DNA from 2 places in the Halomonas sp. MS1 genome. Region 1 is predicted to be linked to the other one. Evidence: predicted binding sites of a transcription regulator. Region 1 holds the regulator's gene; the other holds the start of a gene.
What was found. Region 1 encodes FliA, which starts transcription of late flagellar genes. Its sites were predicted from a motif close to CTAAAGTTNNNNNNNNNNCNGCCGATA; they were not measured.
Positions count from the first base shown of each region.

Region 2: fliD (flagellar filament capping protein FliD) is a predicted target of FliA. The motif match lies at 4,373-4,399, and genes of this name have one in related genera.

Region 1 covers NZ_CP098926.1:1,729,563-1,737,730, forward strand. The annotation lists gene flhB (flagellar biosynthesis protein FlhB) at 1-708, shown strand, start outside; gene flhA (flagellar biosynthesis protein FlhA) at 705-2,789, shown strand; gene flhF (flagellar biosynthesis protein FlhF) at 2,843-5,053, shown strand; gene NF683_RS07780 (hypothetical protein) at 5,050-5,628, shown strand; gene NF683_RS07785 (flagellar protein FlhE) at 5,696-6,136, shown strand; gene NF683_RS07790 (RNA polymerase sigma factor FliA) at 6,163-6,864, shown strand; gene NF683_RS07795 (motility protein A) at 6,904-7,719, shown strand; partial or broken gene NF683_RS07800 (OmpA/MotB family protein) at 7,724-8,168, shown strand, end outside.
Region 2 covers NZ_CP098926.1:785,092-793,259, reverse strand. The annotation lists gene NF683_RS03675 (tellurite resistance TerB family protein) at 31-483, shown strand; gene NF683_RS03670 (exopolysaccharide biosynthesis protein) at 574-1,167, shown strand; gene NF683_RS03665 (YqhA family protein) at 1,233-1,838, shown strand; gene NF683_RS03660 (hypothetical protein) at 2,191-2,520, opposite strand; gene fliD (flagellar filament capping protein FliD) at 2,902-4,248, shown strand; gene fliD (flagellar filament capping protein FliD) at 4,481-5,872, shown strand; gene NF683_RS03645 (FliC/FljB family flagellin) at 6,134-7,321, shown strand; gene NF683_RS03640 (FkbM family methyltransferase) at 7,507-8,168, shown strand, end outside.

The DNA of each region.
Region 1 (8,168 bases):
TCAATCCTGGTCGGCGGCATTGCATCGGCGTTTCTGTACGCCAACCTTGGCAAGTTTATGGGGCTAATGAACCAGCCCATTCAGCAAGCATTGGCAAGCGCATTGAATATGTCGGCGCTGGCCGCTGGCCTGATCGTTTTATCGCTAGTGGTGGTTATCTTAATTGATGTGCCTTTTCAGCTTTGGAGTAATGCGAAAAAGCTGCGTATGAGCAAGGAAGAGGTTAAGCGAGAGCATAAAGAGTCGGAAGGCGACCCCCACGTCAAGGGGCGTATTCGCCAGCAGCAGCAAGCAATGGCCAGAGGGCGGATGATGAGTAAAGTGCCTGATGCCGACGTTATTATCACCAACCCAACCCACTATGCGGTGGCCCTGGCGTATAAGGAAGGTAGCATGGGCGCCCCAAGGCTAGTGGCCAAAGGGGCCGATGTAGTGGCCGCACGTATCCGCGAAATAGGCTTGGAAGCCGGTGTGCCGCGATTGGAGGCCGCTCCCTTGGCGCGCGCTCTGTATCATCACGTGGATTTAGATGCTGAAGTACCTGCGGAACTGTATACCGCAGTGGCTGAAGTGATGGCCTGGGCTTACCGCCTGAAGCAGGTCGCACAACAAGGAGGCGAGGTGCCCCCAACCCCAGACAATTTATCGGTCCCTCCCGAAATGGAACGTTCCAATCGAGATGCCGGTGGCAGTGAGGCGCAATCATGAAAGGCTTAACCCAATTGATCAATCAGCGCGATTGGATGGGCGATGTGCGCATGAAGCTGCTCGCAGGGCCGCTGCTGATTCTGATGATCTTGGGCATGATGATTCTGCCCTTGCCGCCCTTCGCGCTCGATTTGCTGTTCACGTTCAATATCGCACTGGCCATCATGGTGCTGCTGGTCAGCATGTTTGCGGAAAAGCCACTCGATTTTGCCGCTTTCCCTGCGGTGCTGTTATTTACCACGCTATTACGGCTATCGCTCAATGTGGCCTCGACCCGTGTTGTACTGATGGAAGGCCACCAAGGCGGGGATGCGGCCGGTAAAGTCATCGAAGCGTTTGGTACCTTCCTGGTCGGCGGTAATTTTGCCGTTGGTCTGGTGGTCTTTTTGATCCTGGTGATCATCAACTTCATGGTTATTACCAAGGGGGCTGGGCGTATTGCCGAAGTGGGCGCTCGCTTTATGCTGGATGCCATGCCTGGCAAACAGATGGCGATTGATGCGGACCTGAACGCAGGCCTGATTGGTGAAGAGGACGCTAAAAAGCGGCGGGCTGAAGTCGCCCAGGAAGCAGATTTTTATGGCTCTATGGATGGTGCGAGCAAGTTTGTGCGTGGTGATGCCATGGCTGGCTTGGTCATCATGGTGGTCAATATTATCGGTGGGTTATTGATCGGCATGATGCAGCACGATATGGGCTTTGCAGATGCCGCCCGTACCTATACGTTGCTAACCATCGGCGATGGTCTGGTGGCCCAGATCCCTGCGCTGGTGATTTCAACCGCCGCCGGTGTCACCGTATCACGCGTCAATACTGACCAAGATGTTGGTCAGCAAATGATCAGCCAGCTATTTATTAATCCTCAGGTCATGATCCTCTCTGCGATGGTGATGGGGCTGCTGGGCATGGTGCCTGGGATGCCAAACCTGGTATTTCTGATTTTTACAGCCCTACTGGCGGGTTTAGCGTGGTATTTGATTCGTCAAAAAGAGCAGGCGTTGGTAAAAGAGGAAATCTCAGCCGTGCCACTGCCCCAACAAGAGTCACCGGAAGCCAGTTGGGAAGATGTGCAACTGGTTGATACGTTGGGGCTTGAGGTGGGGCATCGGCTTATTCCCCTAGTGGACTCCCGCCAGAAAGGGGAGCTGCTGGCTAGGATCAAAAGTGTGCGTAAGAAGTTTGCCCAAGAGGTTGGATTCTTACCGCCCGTGGTGCATATACGCGATAACCTGGAGCTGCCGCCGAATACCTACGTACTCTCTATGAAGGGGGCGGAAATTGGCCGTGCGGATGCACAGCCGGGCAAATGGTTGGCAATCGACCCAGGTCAGGTATCAGGCGAATTACAGGGGACGCCCACCCAAGACCCGGCCTTTGGTTTGCCCGCCATCTGGATCGATGCCAATCAGCGTGAACACGCCCAGGTGTACGGCTATACCGTGGTGGATGCCAGCACGGTCATTGCTACCCACTTAAATCACCTGCTGCATCGCCACTCGCCAGAAATGCTGGGACGGCAAGAAGTGCAAAAGCTGCTCGATAAGCTGGGTGAGGATCAAAAGTCGCTAGTCGAAGAGGTGGTGCCGAAAGCCATTTCACTCACCGTACTGCAGCGTATTCTGCAGAATCTGCTTGATGAAGATGTTTCGATACGCGATATGCGCACGGTGCTGGATACGCTGGCAGAGCATGCTGGGCAGCAAAAAGATGCTAATGAGCTGACCGCACTGGTGCGTGTTGCCTTGGGTCGAGCGATTACCCAGCAGTGGTTTGCCGGCCAGGAAACGCTCAACGTGATGGGGCTTGATGCCCAGTTAGAGCAAGTGCTTATGCAGGCCATGAATGGTAACGGTGCGATGGAGCCAGGGCTGGCTGATACGCTCATGACACAGGCACAAGAGGCCCTGGAGCGTCATGAAGGTAGCGGTGAAGCACCGGTGCTGGTCGTACAGCACTCGCTGCGTGCTGTGCTATCGCGTTTCTTACGTCGGCGTGTGCGTCATTTGGTGGTGATGTCTCAAGCAGAAATACCGGATGACCGTACGTTACGAGTCACTACGGTAGTAGGAGGACGGGCGTGAGATTGACGCAGAACACTCGTTACCAAACCATCACAAAGAGGCGCAGGTAAAGCATGAGCGTGAGACGATTTGTTGGAGCAAACAGCCGCGATGTGATGCGCCAAGTGCGCGAAACATTAGGTGATGACGCTTTAATTGTCGCCAATCGCCGTACCGAGGATGGGGTTGAAATATTGGCAATGGCGGATGAAGCGGTCGATCATTTTGAACCTTCCCCTACGTCGCCACCTCCACCTACCCCAGCTCCCCAAATCGCCTTTTCAGCGCAAGATTCCGATCCGCTGCAGGCAATGAGTGAACGCTTGCTGCGCGAGATGCAGGAAATGCGGGAGCTGCTTGCCCAGCGGCAGCCAGCTGCCGATGTGCCCGTCTCTGCCACCACTGACGACCCAATCTTTCGTTTGCGCCAACAGCTGCTTAGCGTTGGTTTCAGCGAGGAGCTAAGCGACGAGGTGCTGGCGGCGCTGCCGACGTCATTGGCTCAGCCGGATGCCGATAGCGCGCTTGCAATCGAGTGGCTTCGTGGGCAGCTAATGGCGCGGTTACCGGTACTGAAAGAAGAAACCGGTTTTTTCGATCAAGCGGGAATTGTCGCGCTGGTGGGGCCTACGGGGGTGGGGAAAACCACCACCACTGCGAAGCTAGCAGCTCGTTTCGTGATGCGCCACGGTACGCGACCTGTGGCCCTTGTCACCACCGATAGCTTTCGTATTGGTGCCCACGAGCAGCTACGAATTTACGCCCGCCTGCTGGATACCCCCATGTATGCCTTAGACGCCGAGCAGCCGATTGATGAGCTGGTCGGACGACTGCAAGGTAAACAGTGGGTGATTATCGACACCGTCGGTATGAGCCAGCGTGACCAGCGTGTGATTGAGCAAATTGCCCATTTGCAGGGTGGGCAAGCGTCCGTGCGCTTAGTGCTGCTGTTGAATGCAGCTAGCCAGCCTGAAACATTAGAAGAGGTCGTGTTGCGCTATCGCCAAGCCGCACGGGCGGCTGGCGCTGAGTTAGATGATTGCATTATTACCAAGCAGGACGAAGCTGGCCGGTTAGCCCCCGTGCTAGATATTGTCATACGCCATGGCTTGCGCGTGTTGTTTGGTTCGTACGGGCAACGTGTTCCAGAAGATATGGCGGTTGCGGACCCTGCTGCGCTGATCGATCAAGCGCTTAATACCCCATTGGGGAGGGGGCGTGAAGAGCGATCTTCGCCCTCCGCTGCGCAGCCTCACTCGGTGAGTCTGCCGCGCTGGTCGCGGGACGTGCTGGGGCAAGGGCGCCGCCTCAGCTCTGTGCTGACGCGGCTGCGTGAAAGGATTGTTGGGTTTTCAGCGCTAGAGTCGGTATGGGATATCGCCTCCTTACCGGGCGTGCTGCAAGATAAACGCTTGGATGCACTACTGGCTAGCGAGCCCTGCGCGGATAAGGGACTGGGCATGGCATGGTCTCCCCGCCGTAATGAGCGGGGCTGTGACTGGTCGATGCCCGATCTTGGATTAGACGCCGATGGCGGTTGGCTAGCGCTAACCAGCCTACAGCACCGTCAGCCCGCAGGCTGGCAATCACGGCTGCTGCACCAGGGCGAAACGATGGGGGCCGCCGTACATCTGCTCCCCGTGTTTCCCGACCCCGCCACGTTAGCGTGGCTAGAAGCCCAACACTTGACCTGGATCACGCAAGTAGCTGCCACTCAACGGGTATACTGTCAGGGCAAGCGTTATGCCCAGCGTCAGCTGTTCACAGATAGCCCGCTCACACATCACACTGATCTACGTTTTCGTGGTCAAACGGTGCAGCTATGGCACACCCATATTGCTGTCGAGGACGCCGCTGGTACTCCGCTGTTGGCATGGGTTGGTGAAGTTCGCGATCCAGAAAATGGCAAACGCATCGCGCGTCGCTACTGGTTAACGCCTGCCCGATTAGGTGCGGATGTGCGTTCGCTTCTAGTTATCCAGTTGCAAAGCGAAGGGGTGTCTAGCCTAACCAAGCGCGCTTGGCAGCAGTTGAAAGATGCGGATGATGGCGAAGTAAGCTCGGAGGTTCGCTTATTGATGGCCAGCGGTGTCGCTGCTGCAGCGGGACACTTAGATATCGCCAATGATGACGCTGCGATAGCACTGCGCTCCGATTTGTTAAGGTTGTTGGGCACCACGCGTAAGCGGCGCGACACAGCGATGCTAGATGCGCTTGTTCACGCGTTTATGGCCCGTGACGCCATTCGCCAACTCAGCAGCGTTAGCCGTGAGGGGCTGGCATGAGCGCCCCGGATCAGGCAGCGGGCCTGCGCAAGTGGGCAGATTTACAGCGCCAGCAGCGCCAAGCAGAGTCAGTTGAGAGTGATCCCACGGGAGACGAACTTGCGGCTGAACCACTGACCGCTATGACCGATTCTTTAACGGTGCCGCCAACTGCTGCCCAAGCGCAAACCAGCGCATCGCCCTCGGTGCCGCAGAAGCCGCTTATCGTGATCGGTATGCCTAACGGTGGCGATCAGCAGGTGGCAAGAGTAAAAGGGCGCCTAGCCCAATGGTCAGTGCTGGGGCGACGTTGGGCTGGCGACCCGGATGATTGGGATATTCACATCGTCAATGCGGATGCCGCTAATCTTAGCCAACTGAAAGCGCGCTTTCCGCGTTGGGCACTATGGATTAATAGCGATGCCGATGCTTTCGCCCAGATGTACCGCTCGTTGCGGCAAATGCAGGAAAACGGTGGCCCTAGGCAGCTGTTAGCGCTGCACGAGCCAGATTTGCCGCGCCGAGGTCTACTCGATAACCTGCGCGAAGCAGCCAGCTATTACTTGGATATAGAGCTTTTACTGCTGGCGCGATGACAGCTAGCCTGACGCTATGTAGCCGTGCTTTAACAGCGGCTATCAAGCGCCCCGATAAGGAATAACAATGTCGATGCTCGCTGACTTCAAGGTCGATACCTGCAAAGCTGACAGGCTGCTCAAAAGGGTGTTGATGGTGGCGCTAAGCGTCATCACCATGAGTGCTTATGCCGCGACGGGCAGTTGGAGTAGTGAGGTGCCCAGCGTACTGGTCGCGATGAGTGACCGAGCTGTCAGCAGCCAGCCCATTCAGCCGCCAGCAGGGGCGCAGGTAGAGCATGCTGCGATAGAGCGTATTCATTGGCGTTTTCAAATGCCGGTTAATGCGCCGGTTAATGCGTGGCTATGCCACCCTGAGCAGTGTGTTCCTTTAACTGCTATGCGAGGTTCAACCACTGCGTTAGCCGGAAAACAGGTCAGTGGGCCGCTGCACTTTCGTTTTGCGTTGACGCCGGGCCAGCGCCCGGTACGGGTGCAGGAACTGCAAGTGATTGTGAATTACCAGTGAACAGAGTTCAGCCGTGAGGCACGAGGATGTATACAGCACAAGGCAGGATTAAACAGAGCGAGCTGTTAACCCAATACATGCCACTGGTAAGACGTCAGGCCTTAACGCTGCAGGTAAGACTACCCGCAAGTATTGAGTTGGATGATCTTATTCAAGCTGGCATGGTGGGCTTATTAGAAGCGCTAGGGCGTTTTGATGCGACCCAGGGAGCAACGTTCGCCACGTTTGCAAGTCAGCGTATTCGCGGTGCCATGATGGATGAGCTGCGCACACGTGACTGGTTGCCGCGTAGTGTACGCCGCTCTGCCAGAGCCGTGGATGATGCGGTGCGTCGCCTTGAACAGCAGTTAGGGCGCCCGCCGGAAGAGGGTGAGATCGCGCGTGACCTGGATATGCCGCTTAGTGAGTATCAGCAATTGCTCAATGATACGAACAGTGGCCAGTTGCTGCCCTTCGAAGAACTGGTGGCCGAAGGGGCCGAGTCCGCAACGGAGGAAGCCACTAACCTGCCCTTCGATCAGTTGTTAGATAAACAGCAACGCCAGTCGTTAATTGACGCGATTGACGCCTTACCTGAGCGTGAAAAGCTACTGATGGCGTTGTATTACCAAGAAGAGCTGAACCTTAAAGAAGTCGGGGCGGTGCTGGGTGTGACCGAATCCCGAGTCTCCCAGCTTCACAGCCAAGCGATTAGCAGGCTTCGCGCTCGCTTATATGACACCACCTAACGCCACTATTAATCACGACTAACCGGCGAGGAGCCGTTGATGAACCCATCTACGCTGATCGGTATTTTTGCCAGCATGCTGTTGCTGGTAAGCGTGCTGTTTTTTACTGCAGAGTCGCCAGAAAGCTTTATTAACTTGCCGGGGCTAGCCATTGTGGTAACGGGCACCTTGGCGGCTACCTTCATTAGTTATCCGCTGAAAGAAGTGCTACGCGTGGTGCGCCTGGTGGGATTGGTGTTTCGGCGTGAAAATACCTATGTGCGTGATGATATCAACGAACTGGTTTCCATGGCGCGCTTGTGGTTTAAAGGCGATGTCAGGGCGGTTGAGAAGGAGCTAGAGCACACTCGTAACCCCTTTTTGCGCACCGGGATTCAACTGGTGATTGCTAACACGAAAGAGGACGAAATTTTCGATATGCTGCGCTGGCGCATCGCACGATTAAAAGCACGGGAGCATGCTGAGGCGCAGATATTTCGTACCATGGCCACCTACGCGCCCGCGTTTGGCATGATCGGTACTTTGGTGGGCTTGGTCAATATGCTGGAAGTGATGGATGCAGGCGATCTTGACGTTATTGGCCCGCGCATGGCGGTGGCTCTGCTGACAACGTTCTACGGTATTCTGCTCGCCAACTTGGTGTTCAAACCGATTGCCGTCAAGCTGGAGCGGCGCACGGAAGAACGCCTTATCACCATGAACATGGTGCTGGAAGGCATTTCGTTAATTACCAAACGGCGGCTGCCTTCTTTTATTGAAGAAACGCTCAATTCCTTCGTTGCTAACTATCATGACGAGATCCGCGATGCCGCTGTAAAACCGCGGCCAACGGTTAGTTCTGCGGCAAAAGGGTAGCGCCATGCTAGATCGTGATTCACGGCACGCGTTGGAATTGCCCACTGTGCCGGGGGAGGGCGATGAAGGGTGGCTAACGAGCTATTTAGACGTATTAACGCTGTTAATCACGCTGTTTGTCTTACTGCTTGCGTTGACGCCGCCGGGGGAGGGGAAGCCTTTGACCGCGATAGAGTGCATTCTGTAAGTGCTATCACCTCGCTGCCGTTGGCCAGCTTAGCAACCGGTATCCATCCCCGGCACAGCGGGCTCAAGCCGCGAATGACTGAGCTTAATATCCCCGGGGTTAGTGTCTCTCAAGGTGAAGAAGGTGTTACGCTGCGCATCGACGACAGCTTGCTTTTCCCTAGCGGTGATGCCGTACTAACGCCCCAGGGGCAAGATGTGTTAGAAAGCCTTCTGGCAGTGTTAGCATCCTTTGAGGGGCAAATTTCAGTAGAAGGGCATAC
Region 2 (8,168 bases), 940 kb from region 1:
AGTGGCAGGTTTATTAACAGGAGAGAAACCGTGCTGGATGCCATTAGCAATTTCTTCCAACGCGCGCTGGCAGAACCTGAGCAGCGTGATAATCAAACCCTGACGCTAGAACTCGCAACGGCGGCGCTGCTCTGTGAAGTCATGCGTGCCGATTACGATAAAAGCGATGCTGAACGCGCCGCACTGAAGCAGATGTTAATCAGCCGCTACCACTTAAGTGACAGCGACGTTAACGAGTTAATGACATTGGCGGAAGCAGAAGTGGATGATGCCGTCGATCATTACCAGTTTGTTAGCCTGATAAAAGAGCACTACGGTTATGAGCAGCGCTGCGAGTTGGTAGCGTTAATGTGGCAGCTTGCTTGGGCTGACGGCAGTATCGATCCACTCGAAGAACACCGTATCCGGCGGTTGGCAGATCTTTTACACGTTAGCCATAGCGATTTTATTCGCAGCAAGCTTGCCAGCACGCCCCAGGCCTAGCGGCTCCCTTCCGGCTCAGCAGAAATCCCCAGCCGTCGACATAACCATTAATAGACCCATTGATACAGGGCTCGGAGCGCAGAAACGCCAATGAGTGATATGCAGGATGCATCGAACTTAACCGAACTGCTTAACACCATGGAGCGAATGGAGCGTGAAAAAGCCAAGGTAAGCGTAGACGACGTGGTTCACGCGGTGGGCAGGCGTTCATTTGGGCCACTATTGTTGCTTGCTGGGCTAATCACACTTGTGCCCATTATTGGTGATATTCCCGGTATGCCAACGCTTATGGCGGCGTTGGTGTTGCTCACGTCGGTGCAACTATTACTGGGAAGAGAAACGTTCTGGCTGCCCAAATGGTTATTAACCCGTTCGCTTTCCCGCAACAAATTCGATAAAGCCATTCACTACATGAAGAAGCCCGCTAGATGGGTGGATAGTTTGCTGGGTGTGCGCCTAGCGTGGATGACTGGCTATATCGGGATACGCGTCACCGCCGTGATGTGCTTGCTTATCGCGTTAGCCATGCCGCCGATGGAGTTTATTCCGTTTAGCGCCAACGGCGCGGGTTTGGCGCTTACCTTGTTTGGTTTAGGTTTAGTCGCCAGAGACGGCATTATGCTCTCGCTGGGTTTTCTACTCACTGGAGTTACGTTTACGGTTGTGCTGGTCAACGTGCTATAAGTTCGCGTACGACCATCCTAGCGCCGCCTAAGCTGGCGGTTTTATAAAAGGAGCAAGCACGCACCATGTCTGATCCAGCGCCGTCTGAGTCATCATCACCGAATTCACCATCGCCACATTCAACGCTGCCGCCTGCGCCCAAAACGCCCCGTGAACAATCCCCCTGGGAGCGGCGGATTGAAACAGTGCTTTGGAATTCTCGCTTTCTGGTAATGCTGGCGGTAGTGCCAAGCCTGTTGGGCTCACTGATGCTGTTTATTGTGGGTACGCTGGATATCTTAACCGTGGTGGGTGATGTACTGCGCTACTACCTGGTGGATAGCTCTCAAGATATCCACGACACCCTGGTGCCGGACATCATCATCGCCGTTGATGTTTATTTAATAGCGATTGTGCTGCTGATCTTTGGGCTAGGTATCTATCGGCTGTTTGTTTCCCGGATCGACCAGGCGGAAGTGCGCTATCCCAAGCATCCGTTTAACGTAGGCTCACTGGATCAACTCAAGGACAAAATTGCCCGCGTGGTGATTCTGGCGGTGATTATTGAGTTTTTCCGCGCCGTGGTGGATATCCGTTTCACAACGCCACTGGAAGCCATCTACCTCGCGCTTTCAGTGCTGGCGCTGGCCGCAGCGCTTTATCTGATGAGCCTAGGGCATAAGGGGGAGTGAGACGAATCGTCGTACTTTCTCTTAAGAGAGCGATTCAATGCCCACCAAGGGTAAATTACGCAAACATAACCAATCACTGCTAGGCTAGAGATGTTATTTCAAGGTGTTGCTTTCTTTGAAGCAAGCCTTTAAACGCAAAAGCAAGGAGTGCCGTTATGCGTAACATTATCTATATTATTGGTCTAATCGTTGTTGTGCTGTTTATTCTATCGCTGCTTGGACTGCGCTAAGCACACCGCGCCAATAGAAAAGCGCCCGCAGCCCTTTTTTTCAAGGGCCTGCGGGCGCTTTGTATTTAAAACGCTGTATTTAGAACGTCGTATTTAGAACGTGCAGAGCAAAGCAAACGCGATTACGCGCAGTCGGCAGCTCCCTGGCCAAACATATCAAACATTAGCTCCCGTCCCATAGACGTCAGTACGAAGCGGTCGTAATCATTAAATTCAGCGGCACCGCTCTCTTCAAGCACCCGTTGGCATGTTTTCCAACTAGGGCAATGCCCCTTCAAATGAGCCAACTCGCGTCGGGCAAGGCCACGCTGCGGCAAGGTAATGGTTTCGAGTACATGGCCGTTATCGTAAAGCAGCTCGGCAACGGTAGAAAGGCAGTGGCGTAGGCTGCGCTGCACATGATAAGCGGCAGACGCTACGCTGGATGCGGGTTGTGACACCTCGGAAGGCATAAGTCGTTCTCCTGCAAATAGCCCTAAAATGGGCTTGTTGCAGTGCATTATAAAGCAATGCGGGTATTAGACCAAGGTCTATGATGGATTGATGTCAAAGCAACCGCCGACCTTTTTCTGACATATTTCTGTCATCTAGATAATTCAACATGTGGGCCGCTAGGGGAAAAGCAAAAAGTATTAATTAAAATTGATGGTGTTATGCCTTTTTAGCTTTATGTAAGCGTCATTCTTTACAATTCATTACTTTTTAGTACGTAAAAAAAGCCAAATAGGCTCAAGTCTAAGCTTTAATGGTCGATAGTATTAAATATAAATCACATTCTTACGTATGAGCAGCGCCAGCGTGTTGGGCGTTATTTAAAAAAAGGGCAGTAACTTATGGCTTCCATTTCATCACTCGGTATTGGCTCAGGGCTCGACCTCAACGGCTTGCTGGATCAACTGCAAGATGCTGAGCGAGGGAAACTGAAGCCTATAGAGCGTCAACTGGAAACCCAGCAGACCAAGATTTCTGCTTATGGTCAGCTGCAAAGTGCGCTCTCCAAATTTCAAACTGCCTCCGCTGAGTTAAACGACAGTGCGCTTTACGAAAGCCTTTCCACGAATGTGGGAGGCGATGCCATTACTGCCACGGCAGACGGCGAAGCGCAGCCCGGTAGTTATAACGTCACCGTTGATACACTCGCTACCCGTGGCACGCTGGCCTCTGAAGGAGTTGCCGAACTGGACGCGCCGCTAACGACCACTGAGCAAACGTTAACCTTCACATTCGGTGATGGGGCCAGTAAAGAGGTCACCATCGGTGCGAATAGCAGCCTGGAAGATATTCGCGATGCGATTAACGCTAGTGAGGATTCAGGCGTTAACGCCACCATTGTGAACGACGGCACCAACTACCGGCTGGCGCTTAGTTCCAGTGAAACCGGTGCGGATGCCTCTATTAGCGGCTTTAGCTTTTCAGGCACCGAGCCCTTCGCTGCGGACACCGATAACACCCTTCAAGCAGGCACTAATGCTGCGTTGACGGTGAATGGCATTGCCATTACCAGCCCTACCAATCAGGTGGAAGGGGCGATTCAAGGCGTGACGCTTAATCTTCAAGAAGAGGGCGATAGCACCGTGGCAGTCGAGCAGAATACACGCGCTGTTCGTGAAGCAATTACGGGCTTTGTCGATGCCTATAACGAGCTTAAGGGCACCATCGGCGAGCTGACCAGTTACAATGCGGAAACCGGCGTGGCAGGCGAGCTGAACGGCGATAGTACGGTGCGCACGGTGGAGTCACGCATGCGCAGCATATTAAGTGGCGGTATCGAAGGTGAGTTCTCGATGCTTAGTGATATTGGTATTTCACTACAGCGGGACGGCACGCTTTCTATTGATGAAAGCGAGCTGGATAACGCCATTGTCAATAACCAGAATGCGCTGTCGGTGTTCTTCGCTGGTGACGCCGACGATTCAGGTATGGCAGGCCAGCTAAACCAGGGCCTAGACCAGTTATTAGGTACGAACGGGGCTGTGAAAGGCGCTATTACCGGGGCGGAAAATCGTGTGGAATCCCTTGTAGAGCGCTACACCCGAACAGAACAAACCATTGAGCGGACCATCTCCCGCTACCGTACCCAGTTCGGCCAGTTGGATAGCATGCTTGCCCAGATGGACCAAACCAGCGACTATCTAACCCAGCAGTTTGATGCCCTCGACGCTCAGCTTGGGCGTAAATAGTCGCTAAAGTAATTGGGTGGTTGTTGAACGCCTACGCTAACGCCTGCTTCCTGCAGGCGTTTTCATTAGAAAATTCCCATTTCTAGTAAAAAAGTATGAAAAGCGGCGAAAGCGCGAAAAGGCGCTAAAGTTGTACGCTTTTCTGCCGATAGCAGTGCTGTTAAATAAACGGGCGTGCGCATGCGTGCCTGGGTCTTATGGTTTAGCCTTTTGCACTGAGGAATACCCCCGCATGGCGACGATAACCTCTCTTGGCGTTGGTTCTAACCTTGATCTCAGTGGTTTGCTTGATCAGCTTCAAGCGGCTGAGCGGGGCAAGCTCGCGCCAATTACGCTTCAAAAGAAACAGCAGCAGGCGAAAATTTCTGCTTTCGGTCAACTTCAAACGTCGCTGAACTCGTTTCAAGATGCGGTCGCCAAAATCAACGACCCCAAGCTCTACCAAAGCCTTTCCGCCAATGTGCGTGGCGATGCCATTAAAGCGACTGCCGCCGCAGATGCGCTGCCGGGCAGCTACCGGGTAGAGGTCAGCCAATTGGCCACCTCTGGCACGCTGGCCTCAAACCGCGTGGGAGAGCGGGACGCCGCCCTAGATCTACAAGGGGCGACCGCGCTGCAACTGACCTTTGGCGATGGCGAGAGCGTCGAGATCAACATCGTAGAAGGCAGTAGCCTTGCGGATATTCGTGATGCCATTAACGCTGATAAAGAAGCTGGTGTTAACGCCACGATTATCAACGATGGCACCGGCTATCGGCTGGAACTTAGTTCTAAAACGACCGGTGCAGACGCCTCTATTGAAAACTTTAGTTTTGTTGGTGCCGGTGGCACCGTAGTGCCTGGCCCCTTTGCTGAAGGTGCGGCAACAAAGCGCCCAGGGGAAAATGCTGCGCTTACAGTTAATGGCATTGCGATTAGTAGTGCGGAAAACAGTATTGAAGGCGCGATTCAAGGCGTAACGCTAAATCTTACTGAGCTTGATATCGTGGACGGCGAAACAGCTTCCAGCACCATTAATATTGAGCGCGATACGCTAAAGCAGCGCGAAGCGATTAATGGCTTTGTAAAAGCGTTTAATGACTTAAAAGGCACCATTGGCAAACTCACTCGCTTTACCGGTGATAGCGAAACCGCTGGCGAGCTAGTGGGCGACAACACCGTGCGTACCATCGAATCCCGGCTGCGCAGTGTATTAACCGGCGGGGTAGAAGGCGGTGAGTTGTCGACCCTTAACCAGCTAGGCATCACTCTGCAACGAGATGGCAAGCTCAAGGTCGATGAAGAGACGTTAGATGACTTGGTCGCCAATAACCCCCAGGCCCTCAATGACTTTTTTGCCGGTGAAAACGAGGGCGACGGCATGGCGGGTAGGCTAAACACCACTATCGAACAGATGCTGGGCAATAACGGGGTGGTCAAACTGGCGATTAGTGGCGCGGAAAATCGTGTTAAAAGCTTGGACGACCGTTTCGAGCGTATGGAAAAAACCATTGAAGGCACCATCTCTCGCTACCGCACCCAGTTCGGCCAACTGGATGCGATGATTGCCCAGATGAATAGCATGAGTTCCTACCTCACCCAGCAGTTTGATGCCCTGGATAATCAGTTAGGCCGCAAGAAATAACCTTAACGCTTCGGTTGAGTAGCCACAGATAAGTAGTGCGGTGTAACGAGCGAAGCGAGGCACCCGCAATGGGCGGCGCAAGCCGCCCATTTGTTGCTCTAGTAAAAGTAAGCCTCTCACCCTACAGTTACCAAACATTACATCTTTTTTTACTAATCACCCTAAAGATTCCCCCCGCCGTGCCGTTAATTCTAATAACGGCGCACAAAGTGGCCGAATAGCAGGCCTTCCGGCCAGTGTTCATGCAAGGAGAATCACACCATGTCAGTGATCAATACCAACATTACCTCCATGATTGGCCAGTCCAACCTGTCCAAATCACAAAATGCCCTGACCACGTCTATGGAGCGTCTGAGCTCTGGTCTGCGTATCAACAGCGCTAAAGACGACGCAGCTGGCCAAGCCATCGCCAACCGTATGACCAGTCAGATCACCGGTTTGTCTCAAGCACAGCGTAACGCTAACGATGGTATCTCCGTTGCACAGACTGCTGAAGGCGCCCTGAACCAGGTTAATGATAACTTGCAGCGTGTTCGTGAGTTGACCGTACAGGCACAAAACGGCACCAACAGCCAGGATGATTTGCAATCCATCCAGGACGAAATCAATCAGCGTCTTACCGAGATTGACCGTATTTCAGAACAGACTGACTTTAACGGCGTTAAAGTATTGTCCGAAGATCAGAGCCTGTCTATTCAAGTAGGTGCCAACGACGGTGAGTCTATCGACGTTGTCCTGGAAAAAATCACTTCTGACACACTAAATTTAACCAGCTTCAATGTAAACGGCCCGGGTGAGAATCTTGGCGCAGCTGTCGCTGCAGATTATGAAGCTGCCTACGGTCAGGGTACTGGTGTAACCACCAATACTGTTAACGACTTCTCTGCCGATTTGGCTACAAACTTAGGTGTTAGTGCCGCCGGTGTAGACAGTGCTGCAACTGCTCAAGTTGATGATAATGGTAATTGGTACGTTGACGTTACCATTACTGCTCAAAATAACGCTGAAGCAAAAGCACTTGGTTTACAGGGCATCGAAGCGACTTCCGGCACTGCGGTAACCTTCCAAGTGGCACTTGATCCCTCAGAAGCCGCTGTCGCTACTGGTAATACCACTGCTGCCTATACTGTTACTGGCACAGACTTGGGTGCAAAAGACCTGCTAAGTTCTGCGTCCACTAACCCGATGGAAAAGCTTGATGCGGCTCTTAAACAGGTCGATGAGCTGCGCTCGGGCTTGGGTGCCGTTCAGAACCGCTTTGATTCTGCGATTACCAACTTGCAGACTAACGAAACCAACCTTTCTGCTGCTCGGTCACGTATCGAAGATGCTGACTATGCAACAGAAGTAGCTAACATGACCCGTGCACAGATTCTGCAGCAGGCGGGTACCTCTGTACTAGCACAGGCTAACCAGATTCCGCAGAACGTACTTTCACTGCTGGGCTAAGCCATCGTACTACTTATCCGTACTTGCGGATTACCTACAGGCCTCCTTTATGGAGGCCTGTCTTGTTTTGCGGCTGGAATGAACTCAGTTAACAAGTATATTCAGCGCTTTTCGTACCTTTGGAGGGAAGGGGCATCAGATATGATGTCATGTATAGCTTAACCGCCTTCAGGATGTTCTCTACCATGTCGAATAAAAAGCCCTATCGCTCATCAAATAATGCTCGCCAGCGCACTTTGGATACGAGAGGAACAACGCAAGCATTGAAGAAAGCCAGAGCGCTAACGGAGCGTCAGCCAAAAAATATTTCTGCGTGGAAGCAGCTCAGTGCAGAACTCTCAGAAGCAGGGCATCTACAAGAAGCGCTTGAGGCATTAAATAGCGCAGTTTCTTTACAACCAAATGATGCCGAAGTGCTAGCGCTACAGGGGCGAATGACGCATCAATTGGGCGACCCTGATCGCGGGTTGGCGTATTTACAAGCGGCTATCGAGTTACGCCCTAATTATGCTAAAGCACAACACTATATGGGCTACATCTATTATACCCAGGCACGTTTTGATGAAGCGCTACAGCATGCCGAAATAGCCTGCGAGTTAATGCCCGACGATGTGGATATGCTTAACACATTGGGCAATATTTTGATGCAGAAGTTTGAGTATGGTCGAGCAAGAGATGCGCTTGAAAAAGCTGCAAAATTAGCACCCAATAATTATTTGTCCTGGAATAATCTGGGTAATGTTTATAATGCTATTGGAGATCTTGATAAAGGACTTGAAAGTTACGGTAAAGCGCATCGAGTTAATCCCCATGCGCCGGGCCCTTTTTCCAATATCATTACTACATA